2 regions of the Streptomyces sp. G7(2002) genome follow, and region 1 is predicted to be linked to the other one. Evidence: predicted binding sites of a transcription regulator. Region 1 holds the regulator's gene; the other holds the start of a gene.
The links. The regulator HspR, encoded in region 1, represses chaperone genes until heat shock. The targets are predictions, from matches to a motif close to TTGAGNNNNNNNNNCTCAA.
Positions count from the first base shown of each region.

Region 2: lon (endopeptidase La) is a predicted target of HspR. The motif match lies at 3,706-3,724, and genes of this name have one in related genera.

Region 1 covers NZ_CP102609.1:4,739,741-4,747,019, forward strand. Annotated here, with positions in the region: gene NUT86_RS19860 (Uma2 family endonuclease) at 1-209, shown strand, start outside; gene NUT86_RS19865 (pyridoxamine 5'-phosphate oxidase family protein) at 239-643, shown strand; gene NUT86_RS19870 (hypothetical protein) at 1,061-1,465, shown strand; gene NUT86_RS19875 (heat shock protein transcriptional repressor HspR) at 1,565-2,017, opposite strand; gene dnaJ (molecular chaperone DnaJ) at 2,019-3,194, opposite strand; gene grpE (nucleotide exchange factor GrpE) at 3,240-3,890, opposite strand; gene dnaK (molecular chaperone DnaK) at 3,887-5,743, opposite strand; gene NUT86_RS19895 ((Fe-S)-binding protein) at 6,033-7,279, shown strand, end outside.
Region 2 covers NZ_CP102609.1:6,502,779-6,510,057, forward strand. Annotated here, with positions in the region: gene NUT86_RS27800 (rhomboid-like protein) at 1-671, shown strand, start outside; gene NUT86_RS27805 (DUF4279 domain-containing protein) at 835-1,293, shown strand; gene NUT86_RS27810 (hypothetical protein) at 1,401-1,955, opposite strand; gene NUT86_RS27815 (YfbM family protein) at 2,037-2,534, opposite strand; gene NUT86_RS27820 (pentapeptide repeat-containing protein) at 2,711-3,544, shown strand; gene lon (endopeptidase La) at 3,747-6,155, shown strand; gene NUT86_RS27830 (lysozyme) at 6,265-7,122, opposite strand.

The sequences.
Region 1 (7,279 bases):
CGGAGCGCGACCGGAAGGCCAAACGGCATTGCTACGCCCGCGCCGGCATCCCGCTCTACCTGCTCGTGGACCGCAGCAGGGCCGAGATCACGCTGTTCAGCGACCCTTCCGGGGACGACTACGCAGGGCACAGCACCGCCCCTGTCGGCAAACCCCTCCCCCTCCCCGCCCCCTTCTCCTTCGACCTGGAAACGGCCGACTTCCTCTGAATCCCGGGCCCCGAACTACTCTGGCCCCCATGGCCCATGACCTCAGCGCCCTCAGCCCGGAGTACCTCGCCTTCTGGGGCGAGTATCTGATGCCGACGCTCACCACCCTCCGTACGGACGGGACGCCCCATGTGGTTCCCGTGGGCGTCACCTACGACGCCGGACAGCGGATCGCGCGGATCATCACCCGCAAGGACAGCACCAAGGTCAAGAACGTCCTCGCCGCCGGGGCGGACGGCGCCACCGTCGCCGTGTGCCAGGTCGACAAGGGGCGCTGGGCGACGCTGGAGGGCCGGGCCCGGGTGCGTACGGATGCCGAGTCGGTGGCCGATGCGGTGCGCCGGTACGCCGAGCGGTACGGCAGGACGCCGACGCCCAACCCCGACCGCGTCATGATCGAGATCGCGGTGACCAAGGCGATGGGCCGGGCCTGAGCACCGGCCCGAGAGCCCGCTCCCCCTCCAGGCGCCCCCTCCGGCCCGCTGGCCGGAAACGGTCCCTCCGGATCCGCTCCGGGCCACCCACCTGGTACTCAAGAGCGACGGGAACCGAACAGCTCCGCGCAATCACGGACGACATCGGACCCGTCCCCTGCAAAAGACAGCAGCTGGAGGCCGTATGGCGTCGGCATTGTGCATCGTGACGACCGTTCCGCGCCGTCCGTCCCCCGCCCGGCCGCACCCGCGCGCCGAGCTCTGCCCGCGCTGTGGCGGCCAGCTCGCCGTCAATCAGGACGGCTGGAAGATCTGTCACGCCTGCGGCTATGCCTCGCCGCCCGGTACAGCCCCTCCTCCACGGGCCGCTCGCGGGGGTATCGTCGCCCCCACAGTCGCCACGCCCCGGAGGGCACGATGAACTCGGTCCGAGTCACGGCGATCGCCTGCCTGATGCCGCTGTCCGAGCTGGACGAGGATCCGTTCCTGGTCGATGACCGCAGCCAGCACGACATGTGCAAGCAGTGGGCGGCGGCCCGTGACTACCACCTGACCTGCCAGCTCAGCCTGCATCAGCTGCGCGCCGACCACAGCGCGCTGTGGCGTGATGTCGAAGAGGGCCTGGTCGATGTGTTCGTGGCGCCCAACCGCCGGGCGCTGGAGAACGCCATCGACGGCGCGGACGAGTTCACCGCGCGCTGCGCCGCGGCCGGCGTCCGCCTGGAGACCGCCGACCTCGACGAGCCGGTCTACACCCTGGCGATGAAGTCGCATGTACACCGGCGGCTGTCGATGCCGACGGCGGGCTACAACGGCTGCTGAGCGGGCCGCGGGCCGAGGGGCCGCCGCGCACACGCGAGAAGGGCCGGGGGGTCACCCCGGCCCTTCGTCACGTCGTACGGGCGTCCGCGCCGCGGCCGGTCACTCCGGCCGCTTGGGGCGCCAGACCACCAGCGCGCTGCCCTGCTGCACATCCTGATACGGCACCAGATCGCGCCGATAAGAGGCGTGCACCGCCGCCTCCCGCTGCTGCATCGCGCTGGCCGCGCCCTCCAGGGCGCCCTGCAGCTCGATGACCCGCTGCTGCAGGGCCGCGACCTGGTTCTCCAGCTCGATGATGCGCTTGATGCCGGCGAGGTTGATGCCCTCGTCCTGGGACAACTGCTGCACCGTACGGAGCAGTTCGATGTCCCGGGCCGAATAACGGCGGCCCCGCCCGGCCGTGCGGTCGGGCGAGACCAGCCCCAGCCGGTCGTACTGCCGAAGGGTCTGCGGATGCAGGCCGGAGAGCTGAGCCGCGACGGAGATGACGTACACCGGCGACTCATCGGTCAGTTCATAGGGGTTACGACGCTGCCCGCCCCGGCTGTCCATCTCAAGCTCCCTTCGCGGCCTGGAACAGCTCCGCCCGCGGGTCCGGGCCCGCGGTCGCCTCGCGATAGGACTCCAGCGACTCCTTCGCCTTGTCGCTGAGGTCACCGGGGACCAGCACCTCTATGGTGACCAGCAGATCACCGCGGGTGCCGTCCTTACGGGCCGCGCCCTTGCCCCGGGCCCGCATGGTGCGTCCGTTGGGGGTGCCGGCCGGCAGCTTCAGCGTCACCGGCGGACCGCCCAGCGTCGGCACCTTCACCTCACCGCCGAGCGCGGCCTCCGGGAAGGTGACCGGCACCGTGATGGTGAGGTTGTCGCCCTTGCGGCCGAAGACCGGGTGGGCGTCGACATGCACGACCACGTACAGATCGCCCGCCGGGCCGCCCTGCTCGCCCGGGGCGCCCTTGCCGCGCAGCCGGATCCGCTGCCCGTCGGAGACGCCCGCGGGGATACGGACCTGCATCGTGCGCGCACTGGTCGCCCGCCCGCTGCCCTTGCAGACCTCGCAGGCGTCCTGGGCGATCAGACCCCGGCCCTTGCAGTCGGCGCACGGGTCGGTGAGCGAGAAGCCGCCGCCCGCACCCCGGCTGACCTGGCCGGTGCCGACGCAGGTCGGGCAGACCCGCGGTGTGCCGTTCTTGTCGCCGGTGCCGGAACACGCCTTGCACGGCGCCTGGCTGGACATCCGCAGCGGGACCGTGGCCCCGTCGACCGCCTCGGTGAAGCTGAGCGTCACCTCGGACTCGATGTCCTGACCACGGCGCGCATGGGTACGGGTACCGGCGCCGCCGCGGTTGAACAGGCCGCCGAAGACGTCGCCCAGGCCGCCGCCGAAGCCGCCGCCCTGGCCGCCCTGGCCCTGGCCGCCGCCCCCGAAGAGGTCGCCCAGGTCGAAGTTGAAGCTGCCGCCTCCACCGGGGCCCGGACGGTAGCCGCCGTTGCCGAACAGCGTGCGCGCCTCGTCGTACTCCTTGCGGCGCTTGCTGTCGCCCAGGACGTCGTTCGCCTCGGAGATCTCCTTGAAGCGCTCCTCGGCCTTGGCGTCGCCCTTGTTGGCGTCCGGGTGGAACTCGCGGGCGAGCTTGCGGTACGCCTTCTTGATCTCCGCTTCGGTGGCGTCCTTCGGGACGCCGAGGACCTTGTAGTAGTCCTTCTCGACGAAGTCCTTGGTGCTCATCCCCGACGTCCCTCCTTCCGCGCGGTTTTCGTTTCTGTCCTCACGTCAGCCCTCTTCCGGGCCACCGCTCTCCTCGTCCGAAGCCTTGGCGTCCTCGTCGGAGGTGGACTTGGTGCTCTGGGCACCGGGCTGCGGCTCGGCGACGGCGACCCGCGCGGGGCGGATCGTTCGTTCACCGATGCGATACCCGGGCTGCAGGATCGCCACGCACGTCGTCTCGGTGACATCCGGTGCGTACGAGTGCATCAGCGCCTCGTGGATCGTCGGGTCGAAGGGCTCGCCCTCCTTGCCGAACTGCTGCAGACCCAGCTTGGCGACCACGGTCTCCAGCGATTCGGCCACCGACTTGAAGCCGCCGACCAGTTCGCCGTGCTCGCGGGCGCGGCCGACGTCGTCGAGGGTGGGAAGGAGCTCGGACAGGAGGTTCGCCGCGGCGATCTCCTTGACCGTGACCCGGTCCCGTTCCACCCGACGGCGGTAGTTCTGGTACTCCGCCTGGAGCCGCTGGAGGTCCGCAGTGCGCTCGTTGAGCGCCGTACGCACCTGGTCCAGCTGCGCCTGGAGCGCTACGTCCGTTACGTCCCCGGCCGGGGCCGAGCCCGCCTTGTCGGCGGACTCGGCCTGCGCCGCGTCTTCGGGAGCGGCGTCAGAGGGGACGTCGGGCTTCTCGTCGAAGCCCGGGGTCTCCTCCGTCACGCGGCACCGTCCTTCTTGGGCTTCTCGTCGTCGACGATCTCGGCGTCCACGACGTCGTCCTCGGCCTTGGCCTGCTCGGCGCCCTCGGCACCGGCAGCGCCCTCGGCACCGGCCGCGCCCTGGGCGTCGGCGTACATGGCCTGGCCGAGCTTCTGGGAGACGGCCGCGACCTTCTCGGTGGCGGTGCGGATCTCCGCGGTGTCCTCACCCTTGAGCTTCTCCTTCAGCTCGGTGAGGGCCTCCTCGACCTCGGTCTTGACCTCGCCGGGGACCTTCTCCTCGTTGTCCTTGAGGAACTTCTCGGTCTGGTAGACGAGCTGCTCGGCCTGGTTGCGGGTCTCGGCGGCCTCGCGGCGCTTGGTGTCCTCGTCCGCGTACTGCTCGGCCTCCTGGCGCATCCGGTCGACCTCGTCCTTCGGCAGCGAGGAGCCGCCGGTGACGGTCATCTTCTGCTCCTTGCCCGTGCCCAGGTCCTTCGCGGTCACGTGCATGATGCCGTTGGCGTCGATGTCGAAGGAGACCTCGATCTGCGGGACCCCGCGCGGGGCCGGCGGCAGACCGGTCAGCTCGAACATCCCGAGCTTCTTGTTGTACGCCGCGATCTCGCGCTCGCCCTGGTAGACCTGGATCTGCACGGACGGCTGGTTGTCCTCGGCCGTCGTGAAGATCTCGGAGCGCTTGGTCGGGATCGTGGTGTTGCGCTCGATCAGCTTGGTCATGATGCCGCCCTTGGTCTCGATACCGAGGGACAGCGGGGTGACGTCCAGCAGGAGGACGTCCTTGACCTCACCCTTGAGCACGCCGGCCTGGAGGGTGGCGCCGATGGCGACGACCTCGTCCGGGTTGACGCCCTTGTTGGCGTCCTTGCCGCCGGTCAGCTCCTTGACGAGCTCGGCGACGGCGGGCATACGGGTGGAGCCGCCGACCAGGACCACGTGGTCGATCTCGGACAGGTTGATACCCGCGTCCTTGATCACGTTGTGGAACGGGGTCTTGCAGCGGTCCAGGAGGTCCGAGGTGAGCTGCTGGAACTGCGAGCGCGTGAGCTTCTCGTCCAGGTGCAGCGGGCCCTCGGCGGAGGCGGTGATGTAGGGAAGGTTGATCGTCGTCTCGGTGGAGGACGACAGCTCGATCTTCGCCTTCTCAGCGGCCTCACGCAGGCGCTGCAGGGCCATCTTGTCCTTGGCCAGGTCGACGCCGTGGCCGTTCTGGAACTGCTTGACCAGGTAGTCGACGACGCGCTGGTCCCAGTCGTCACCACCGAGGTGGTTGTCACCGTTGGTGGCCTTCACCTCGACGACGCCGTCACCGATCTCCAGCAGCGAGACGTCGAAGGTGCCGCCACCGAGGTCGAAAACCAGAATGGTCTGGTCGTCCTTCTCCAGGCCGTAGGCCAGGGCGGCCGCGGTGGGCTCGTTGACGATCCGCAGGACGTTGAGGCCCGCGATCTCACCGGCCTCCTTGGTGGCCTGGCGCTCGGAGTCGTTGAAGTAGGCCGGAACGGTGATGACCGCGTCGACGACCTTCTCGCCCAGGTACGCCTCGGCATCGCGCTTGAGCTTCTGCAGGATGAAGGCGCTCATCTGCTGCGGGTTGAAGCCCTTGCCGTCGATGTCGATCTTCCAGTCGGTGCCCATGTGGCGCTTGACCGACCGGATGGTCCTGTCGACGTTGGTGACCGCCTGACGCTTGGCGACCTCGCCGACCAGCACCTCGCCGTTCTTGGCGAAGGCGACAACGGACGGCGTGGTCCTGGCGCCCTCGGCGTTGGTGATGACGGTGGGCTCACCGCCTTCGAGAACACTGACGACGGAGTTCGTCGTGCCCAGGTCGATGCCGACCGCACGTGCCATTTCAATTCCTCCAGCTGACTTGAGTGGAACAGGCTCAAGAGTGCAGTACCGAAGAAAACCTGTCAACAGACCTGAGTCAGGGGCGCTCAACTTTTATGTCGCCCTTACCGTCACCAGGCCTCCACCGGAGGACGCCGGGGCCTCACACAGGGTTGCCTTCGCGACGCAGATCACCGGCCGGGCGGCTTCATGGGGCGGAGGAGAATGGGTAACCTCAGCGGCAGACCCAAAAAGTTACCGCTTAGTAGTTCCCACCGTTTTCCGCTCTCGCAGGTACGAGGAGCCTCCCATGCAACTCGCCGCGATCATCGTGTCGCTGGTGCTCATCGCGGTCGCCGTGGCGCTGTTCGGCCGCGCCCTCCTGCAGATCTACCGCCAGATGCGACTGGGCCAGCCGGTGCCCGCAGGCACCCGGACCGACGCTCCCGCCCAGCGGACCGTCACCGTGGCCAAGGAGTTCGTCGGCCACACTCGCATGAACCGCTGGGGCGTCGTCGGCGTGGCGCACTGGTTCGTGGCGGTGGGCTTCCTCACCCTGCTGCTGACGATCGTCAACGCCATCGGCCAGCTCTTCCAGGCCGACTGGCTGATCCCGGTCATCGGCGGCTGGCTGCCGTGGGAGATGTTCGTCGAGGCGATGGGCACGCTGACGACCGTGGGCATCATCGTCCTGATCGTCATCCGCCAGCTGAACCGCCCCGGCGGCGCGGGCCGCAAGTCCCGCTTCGCGGGCTCCAACACCGGCCAGGCGTACTTCGTCGAGACCGTCATCCTCATCGTCGGCATCTGCATCGTGACGCTGCACGCCCTGGAGGGCGCCCAGCACGGCGTCGACCACTACGAGCCGGCGTTCTTCATCTCGTACCCCCTGGTCGCGTTCTTCAAGGGGATGAGCCTCGGCACCCTGCAGAACCTCACCTACTTCTTCGCCGCCCTCAAGATCGCGACGTCCTTCATCTGGATGATCACGGTCTCGCTCAAGACCGACATGGGTGTGGCCTGGCACCGCTTCCTGGCCTTCCCCAACATCTGGTTCAAGCGCGAGGCGGACGGCGGTGTCGCCCTCGGTGCCCTGCAGCCGATGACCAGCGCGGGCAAGCCGATCGACTTCGAGGACCCGGGCGAGGACGACCAGTTCGGTGTCTCCCAGGTCGAGCACTTCTCCTGGAAGGGCCTGCTCGACTTCTCCACCTGCACCGAGTGCGGCCGCTGCCAGTCGCAGTGCCCCGCCTGGAACACCGGTAAGCCGCTGTCGCCGAAGCTGCTGATCATGGCGCTGCGCGACCACGCCCACGCCAAGGCGCCGTATCTGCTCGCGGGCGGCGGCAAGGACATGGAGGGCAACGAGCAGGCGACCGCCGAGCAGCTCGCCGACGTCCCCGCGTCCGCGCTGGCCGAGGCCGAGCGCCCGCTGATCGGCACCCTGGAAGAGAACGGCGTCATCGACCCGGACGTCCTGTGGTCCTGCACCACCTGCGGCGCCTGTGTCGAGCAGTGCCCGGTCGACATCGAGCACATCGACCACATCGTCGACAT
Region 2 (7,279 bases), 1.8 Mb from region 1:
GGCCCTGGAGGCTGCTCCCCACCCCCCTCGGCACCCCCTTCACCTTCGGCTACGCCGTGCTCCTCGCGGCCACTTCGCTCTTCGCCGAGTACGCCGACCCGGGGCTGGTCTCCGAACTCCTGCGCGGCTCCAGCACCGATGTCGTCCATCTCGCCCAGGCCCCGCTGCTGGTGCTGGTCGCCAGCGCCTTGTGGATCGCCGGCGGGATGGCCTCCGGGTACGCCGTCGCCTTCCTCTTCGTCCTGACGGCGCTGGAGCGGCGGGTCGGCGCGCTGCGTACCGTCGCGGTCTTCTTCGGCGGCCATGTGCTCGCCACCCTCGCCACCGAACTGCCCGTCGCCTTCTCGGTCGCCGCCGGCCGGCTGCCGGAGAGCTCGCTGCACCGCCTCGACTACGGCATCAGCTTCGGCGTGATGACCTGCACCGGAGCCCTCGCCGGCCTGCTGCCCGCCTGGTCGCGCTGGCCTCTGCTGGCCGGCGTCGGCTATGTGGCCCTGACGGATCTGCTCGCCTACGTGGACCCGCTGAGCGACTGGGGGCATCTGCTCTCGCTCGCCCTGGGCGTGGCGAGCTGGCCGCTGCTGCGCCGCTGGCGCGACCACCGTGCCGCGGCCGCGCCGCTCCTCGGCGATCTGGGCCACCCCGCCCTGCGGGGCGCGCGGACGTACTGAGCGTCAGGCGGCTCTGCCTTGTGCGAGTTGGCCGAGCTCTGCGCAGGGTGGGGTCGCCCAGGGGGCTGGGTGTGGCGCGCACCTCCGGTCACCGCGGCTGCCTGACTGCCGGGGCACGCATCACCACAGGCGGCCCACTTCCCGCGCGGCTATCCTCTGCGGGATGGCACCGGACCAGTACGCCTACTTCGCGCTGTTCAGCCGGCACACCTCGGCGGACGACATGACCTCCCAGCTGGGCATCAGTCCTGACGAGGTAACCGTTCGCGGCAGCCGGTTCACCGAGCCGGTGACGGTTCCGGTCGATCACTCGTGGATGGTCGTCTGCCGGGAACCGGGCCTGCGCGTCGACGAGCAGATCACCCGCATTCTCGACAGGCTCCAGGCCCACACGGACCGCATCGCCGATCTCACCCGGCATCTGGCCGGCACCGGCGGCGGAGCAGTGCTTCAAGTGGTGCGCCGCTTCAACGACACCGACCGCGCCCGGCCCGGCACCGCCGATGTCCCCAACCTCCTCGGCTGGCATCTGGACCGCAGGGTCCTGGACTTCCTCGGTGCCACCGGCGCCGCGCTCGACGTCGACGAGTACGACATGGCCGGAGACAACGACGCCGGGTGAGCACGCGGCTCCGTACTCACCTGGGCGAATGAGCCGTATTCCGGCGGCTTGACAGCAGCATGCGGAAGCCGGGCGTCCCGTGGCTCGGCCGGTCCGGACGGCAGGAGCTACGGCCGCGCCGTCGACCGGTAGGTGTGGGTGATCGCGTAGGCGCAGCCGCCCAGGAGCGCCACACCGGAGAGCACTCCGCTGACGAACGGCACCCAGGCCACGGCGGAGGTGGCCGCCATGCCCAGACCGGTCGCGCCGAGCGCGGTCAGCGTGGCGCCGGGGACGGCGATGCTGCGCCGCTTCCAGACCGCCATCAGCGCGACGAAGTGCAGACCGACGATCAGCGCGATCCAGGCCACGGCGGTCTGCTCGGGAGCGCCCGCCGCCCGCAGCGCGAGATTGCCGCCGATCAGCAGCACCGCCTCGGCCCCCACGACGAACGCGAACTTCCCCCGGAACCAGTCCGCCTGAGGTGCCTCGGCATCGTCCGGCGCGGGCCGGCCGCGGCGCCCCGCCAGCAGCGCGAGCGTGAGCAGCCCGGCGAAGGTGAGCACCGCGAGCACCCGGAGGGCGATACCGATCGCCGGATTCAGCGGGTCGTGGGCGTTGGCGACCACGAAGACCGTCCCGAAGAATGCGCCGATGAAAACTCCGGACATCCGCTGCAACATGCGGTGAAGGTAGCAGTCATGACGGGGTGTGAGGACGGTCGCGACGGGCTTTCCGCGCGGATCCGCCCGGACCGTCCGCCGCTATCCGAGCCACATGAGCATGCCGTCCCCCTCGTCCGCCGCCGCGCGGAAGAAGGGCCGCAACAGCTCGTAGTGCGCGCTGACATAGTCCAGTGGCTCGCCCCGCTCCCAGACGATCACCGGATACACCTCCGCCGCGGCGAGGTCCGCCGGGCCGACACCGGCCGTCAGGCTCTCCGCGGATATCCCCGCCAGCGCCTCCGCGGCGCCTCGCACCTGCTCGGGGGTGAGGTAACGGGGCGGACCGTAGCCCCAGTCGTCGGCTTCCGGGACGGCCTCCTCGCCATGGACGATGTCCACCGGGAAGGACGTGCGGCGCAGCAGGAACCCGAGGGCGTCCCAGGCCTTGTCGATGTCCAGGCAGCGCGCCGGCGCGGGCTCCGGGCACTGTGCGGCTTCGGCTTCCATCCGCCCGCTGACCAGCTTCAGCGCCCACTCCGGATCGCCCAGGGCGCGGTCGAGTTCGGCAGGAGTGACACGCGCGTACTCTCCGATCATGCTCATGGTCCCGAGGCTAGGGGCGACCACTGACAACGCCCGGTGAGCGCCGGGAAGGCCCCGGCCGCAGCGAGAGGAACCGGCCCGGCGCGGCGGCTCTGCGCCGGCTGGGAGAATGGCGGTCCCTTCCGGGCACGGCTCGTGCGGTGCCCGCCGGTCGCAGGAGTACACGCACCTTGTCCCCAGAACGCAAGCCATCGATTCCGGACGTCGGGGAACTCGGCCTGCAGTCCGACTGCGGCAGCTGCTTCGGGCTGTGCTGTGTCGCGCTGCCGTTCGCGGCCTCGGCGGACTTCGCGATCGACAAGGACGCCGGCCGGCCCTGCCCGAACCTGCGGACGGACTTCCGCTGCGGTATCCACAGCGAGCTGCGCCCGCGCGGTTTCTCCGGCTGCACCGTCTTCGACTGCTTCGGCGCCGGACAGAAGGTCTCCCAGGTCACCTTCGGCGGGCAGGACTGGCGGCAGGCCCCGGGGACCGCCCGGCAGATGTTCGACGTCTTCCCCGTCATGCGGCAGCTGCACGAACTCCTCTGGTACCTGGCCGAGGCGCTGAGCCGGCCGGCGGCCCGCCCGGTCCACGCCGATCTGCGCGCCGCCCTGGAGGAGACCGAACGCCTCACCCGCGCCGGCGCCGAGGAGCTCACCGGGCTGGACGTGCCCGCCCACCGGGGCGAGGTCAACGCCCTCCTGCTGCGCACCAGCGAACTCGTACGGGCCGGGATCCCGGGCCGCAAGAAGGAGCGGCGGGGCGCCGACCTCGTGGGGGCCCGCCTCAAGGGCGCCAACCTCCGGGGCGCCAACCTCCGTGGGGCCTACCTGATCGCCGCCGACCTCAAGGGCGCCGATCTGCGCACCGCGGACCTGATCGGCGCCGATCTCCGCGCCGCCGACCTCTCCGGCGCCGATCTCACCGGCGCCCTCTTCCTCACCCAGTCGCAGCTCAATGCGGCCAAGGGCGACGCCGCCACCGAGCTGCCGCAGACCCTGACCCGCCCCGCTCACTGGTAGCGAGCCCGCTGCGGTCCGGCTCGCTCCCCGCCGGACCGTCGTTGATCAACGGGTGCGCGCCCGGCCGTGCCCCCGGATCGCCGCGGCCCCGCCCGGCGGCGGCAACTCCCTGATCGCTCACAGCGAACGCACCCGGGGGAACATCCCCCGGCCCAACGGCATTGAGTGAGTAAAGCTCAACTTGCTTGCCGAAGGGGAGATCATGGCTTCGACGTCCACATCGCTCACTCTGCCCGTGCTGCCCCTCGATGACGAGGTCGTGCTCCCCGGCATGGTGGTGCCTCTGGACCTGTCCGACGCGGACGTACGGGCGGCGGTGGAGGCCGCACAGGCCGCCGCCTCCTCGGGTAACAAACCGCGGGTGCTGCTTGTGCCCCGCATCGACGGGGAGTACGCGGGGATCGGCACGCTCGGGCGGATCGAGCAGGTCGGGCGGCTGTCCGACGGCGATCCCGGCGCGCTGATCCGGGGCCTGGGCCGGGTGCGGATCGGTTCGGGCACCACCGGGCCCGGTGCCGCGCTCTGGGTGGAGGGCACCACCGTCGAGGAGCAGGTCCCCGATCCGCTGCCCGGAGCGGTGGCCGAACTCGTCACGGAATACAAGGCGCTGGCCACCAGCTGGCTGCGCAAGCGCGGCGCCTGGCAGGTCGTCGACCGCGTCCAGCAGATCGAGGACGTGCCGACGCTCGCCGACAACTCCGGCTATTCGCCGTTCCTGACCACCGAACAGAAGGTCCGGCTGCTGGAGACCGTCGACCCGGTCGCACGGCTGAAGTCCGCCACCGAGGCGCTGCGTGAGCACCTCGCCGAGCAGGACGTCGCCGAGTCCATCGCCAAGGACGTCCAGGAAGGCGTCGACAAGCAGCAGCGGGAGTTCCTGCTGCGGCGGCAGCTGGAGGCGGTCCGCAAGGAACTCGCCGGACTCAACGGCGATCCGGAGGACGAGGGCGACGACTACCGCGCCCGGGTCGAGGCCGCCGACCTGCCCGAGGACGTCCGCAAGGCCGCCCTCAAGGAGGTCGACAAGCTGGAGCGGTCCAGCGACCAGAGCCCCGAGGGCTCCTGGATCCGCACCTGGCTGGACACCGTCCTCGAACTGCCGTGGAACGAACGGACCGAGGACGCCTACGACATCGCCGGCGCCAAGGAGGTCCTGGACGCCGACCACGCCGGCCTGGAGGACGTCAAGGAGCGGATCACCGAATACCTGGCCGTCCGCAAGCGGCGGGCCGAGCGGGGCCTCGGTCTCATCGGCGGCCGTCGCGGAGGAGCCGTGCTGGCGCTCGTCGGGCCGCCAGGGGTCGGCAAAACCTCGCTCGGCGAGTCCGTGGCGCGGGCCATGGGCCGCAAGTTCGTCCGGGTCGCGCTCGGCGGTGTCCGGGACGAGGCGGAGATCCGCGGCCACCGCCGTACGTACGTCGGCGCGCTGCCCGGCCGGATCGTCCGGGCCGTCAAGGAGGCCGGGTCGATGAACCCGGTGGTGCTGCTCGACGAGATCGACAAGGTGGGCTCCGACTTCCGGGGCGACCCGGCCGCCGCCCTCCTGGAGGTCCTGGACCCGGCGCAGAACCACACCTTCCGCGACCACTACCTGGAGGTCGAACTCGACCTCAGCGATGTGGTCTTCCTGGCCACCGCCAACGTCCTCGAAGCCATCCCCGAGCCGCTGCTCGACCGTATGGAGCTGGTCCGGCTGGACGGCTACACGGAGGACGAGAAGGTGGTCATCGCCCGGGACCATCTGCTGCCGCGCCAGCTGGAGCGGGCCGGTCTGGAGCCCGGCGAGGTGACCCTGGAGGACGAGACGCTGCGCAAGCTGGCGGGCGAATACACCCGCGAGGCGGGCGTACGGAATCTGGAGCGCACGGTCGCCAGGCTGCTGCGCAAGGTCACCGCACAGCACGAACTGGGGGAGCGGAAGCTGCCGTTCACGGTCGGAGTGGACCAGCTGCGCCCGCTGATCGGGCGGCCGCACCACACCCCCGAGTCGGCCCAGGACCCGGCCGAGCGGCGCACCGCGGTGCCCGGTGTGGTCACCGGCCTCGCGGTCACCGGCGCCGGCGGCGATGTGCTCTATGTGGAGGCCTCACTCGCCGATCCGGAGACCGGCGCGTCCGGGCTCCAGCTGACCGGCCAGCTCGGTGACGTGATGAAGGAGTCCGCGCATATCGCGCTGTCGTTCCTGCGCTCCCACGGCGCGGAACTGGAGCTCCCGGTCGCCGACCTGAAGGAGCGCGGAGTGCATCTGCACGTACCGGCGGGCGCGGTCCCCAAGGACGGGCCGAGCGCGGGCGTGACGATGACGACGGCGCTGGCCTCGCTGCTGTCGGGCCGGCAGGTCCGGCCGGATGTGGCGATGACCGGTGAGGTCTCGCTGACCGGGCGGGTGCTGCCCGTCGGCGGGGTCAAGCAGAAGCTGCTGGCGGCGCACCGGGCCGGCATCGGCACCGTCATCATCCCCCGGCGCAACGAACCGGACCTGGACGATGTGCCGGCCGAGATCCTCGCCTCCCTGGAGGTCCACCCGGTCGCCGATGTCCGCCAGGTGCTGGAGCTGGCGCTGACACCGGCGTCGAACGGGGCGGCGTCTGAGGTCCCGGCCGCGGCGTGAGGACGACGACGGCCGGTCCGGCTCCCGCAGAGGGGCCGGACCGGCCGCCGCGCCGGTCTCGGGGCGCGTCCGCGTGTGCGGAGACGTCCTGGCCGTTCGCCGGGGTGTGCTAGCCGTTCGCCAGCGCCCGGAGCCGGTCCATCGAGCCGTTGAAGCGGTTGTGGTCACCGACCGTCGGGCCGGTGGAGGTGTACTGCCAGATGGTGTGGAAGCCCCAGCCGGCCGGGAGTTCACCGGCCGAGGAGCCGTAGCGCGGGATCCACAGCGGGTTGACGGCGCCGAAGGCGGCGGAGTTGCCGGTGCACTGTTTCCACCAGCTGGTGGAGGTGTAGAGGACGGCGTCCCGGCCGGTACGCGCCTTGTAGGTGGCGAACCAGTCCTTCATCCAGTTGACCAGGCCGGCCGCGCTCAGCCCGTAACAGGTCGCGCCGTAGGGGTTGTACTCCATGTCGAGCGCGCCGGGCAGGGTCTTGCCGTCCTTGGACCAGCCGCCGCCGTGGTCGGCGAAGTACTTGGCCTGGGCGGCGCCGCTGGAGGTGTTGGGGGTGGCGAAGTGGTAGGCGCCGCGGATCATCCCGGCGTTGTAGGAGCCGTTGTACTGCTGCGCGAAGTACGGATTGGTGTAGCTGGTGGACTCCGTCGCCTTGACATAGGCGAAGCGGACGCCGCTGTTCCAGAGGGTCGACCAGGCGACATTGCCGTTGTGGCTGCTGACGTCCACCCCTTCGACGGAGGCGAGCGCGGCGGCCGGCGGTGCGCCGCCGGCCGCCGTGCCCTCGTGCCGGGCGATCTGGGAACCGGCCCAGTCCTGACCGGGGTGGGTGGGTTCCGGTGCGCGCTTCACGGCCGCGGCGCCGGCGGTGCCGGGCAGGCCGAGGAGGAGGGAGACGAGGGTGAGCAGGATCCCGGCCACGGTCGCGAGGGAGCGTGCGGGGCGGTGGGGGGAGCCGGATCTGAGCACGGACATACGTGCCTCCGAAGATCTCGGTGGGGATGACCTGAGGGGGGAGGAGCGGAGAGAGGAGCTGACGGCATGGCGCAGGCGTGCAGAGACACCGATGTGCGAGGTGCATGACACGCGGCGGATACCCGGGCCGCTTGGTATGGCCATGCCAGAAATCACG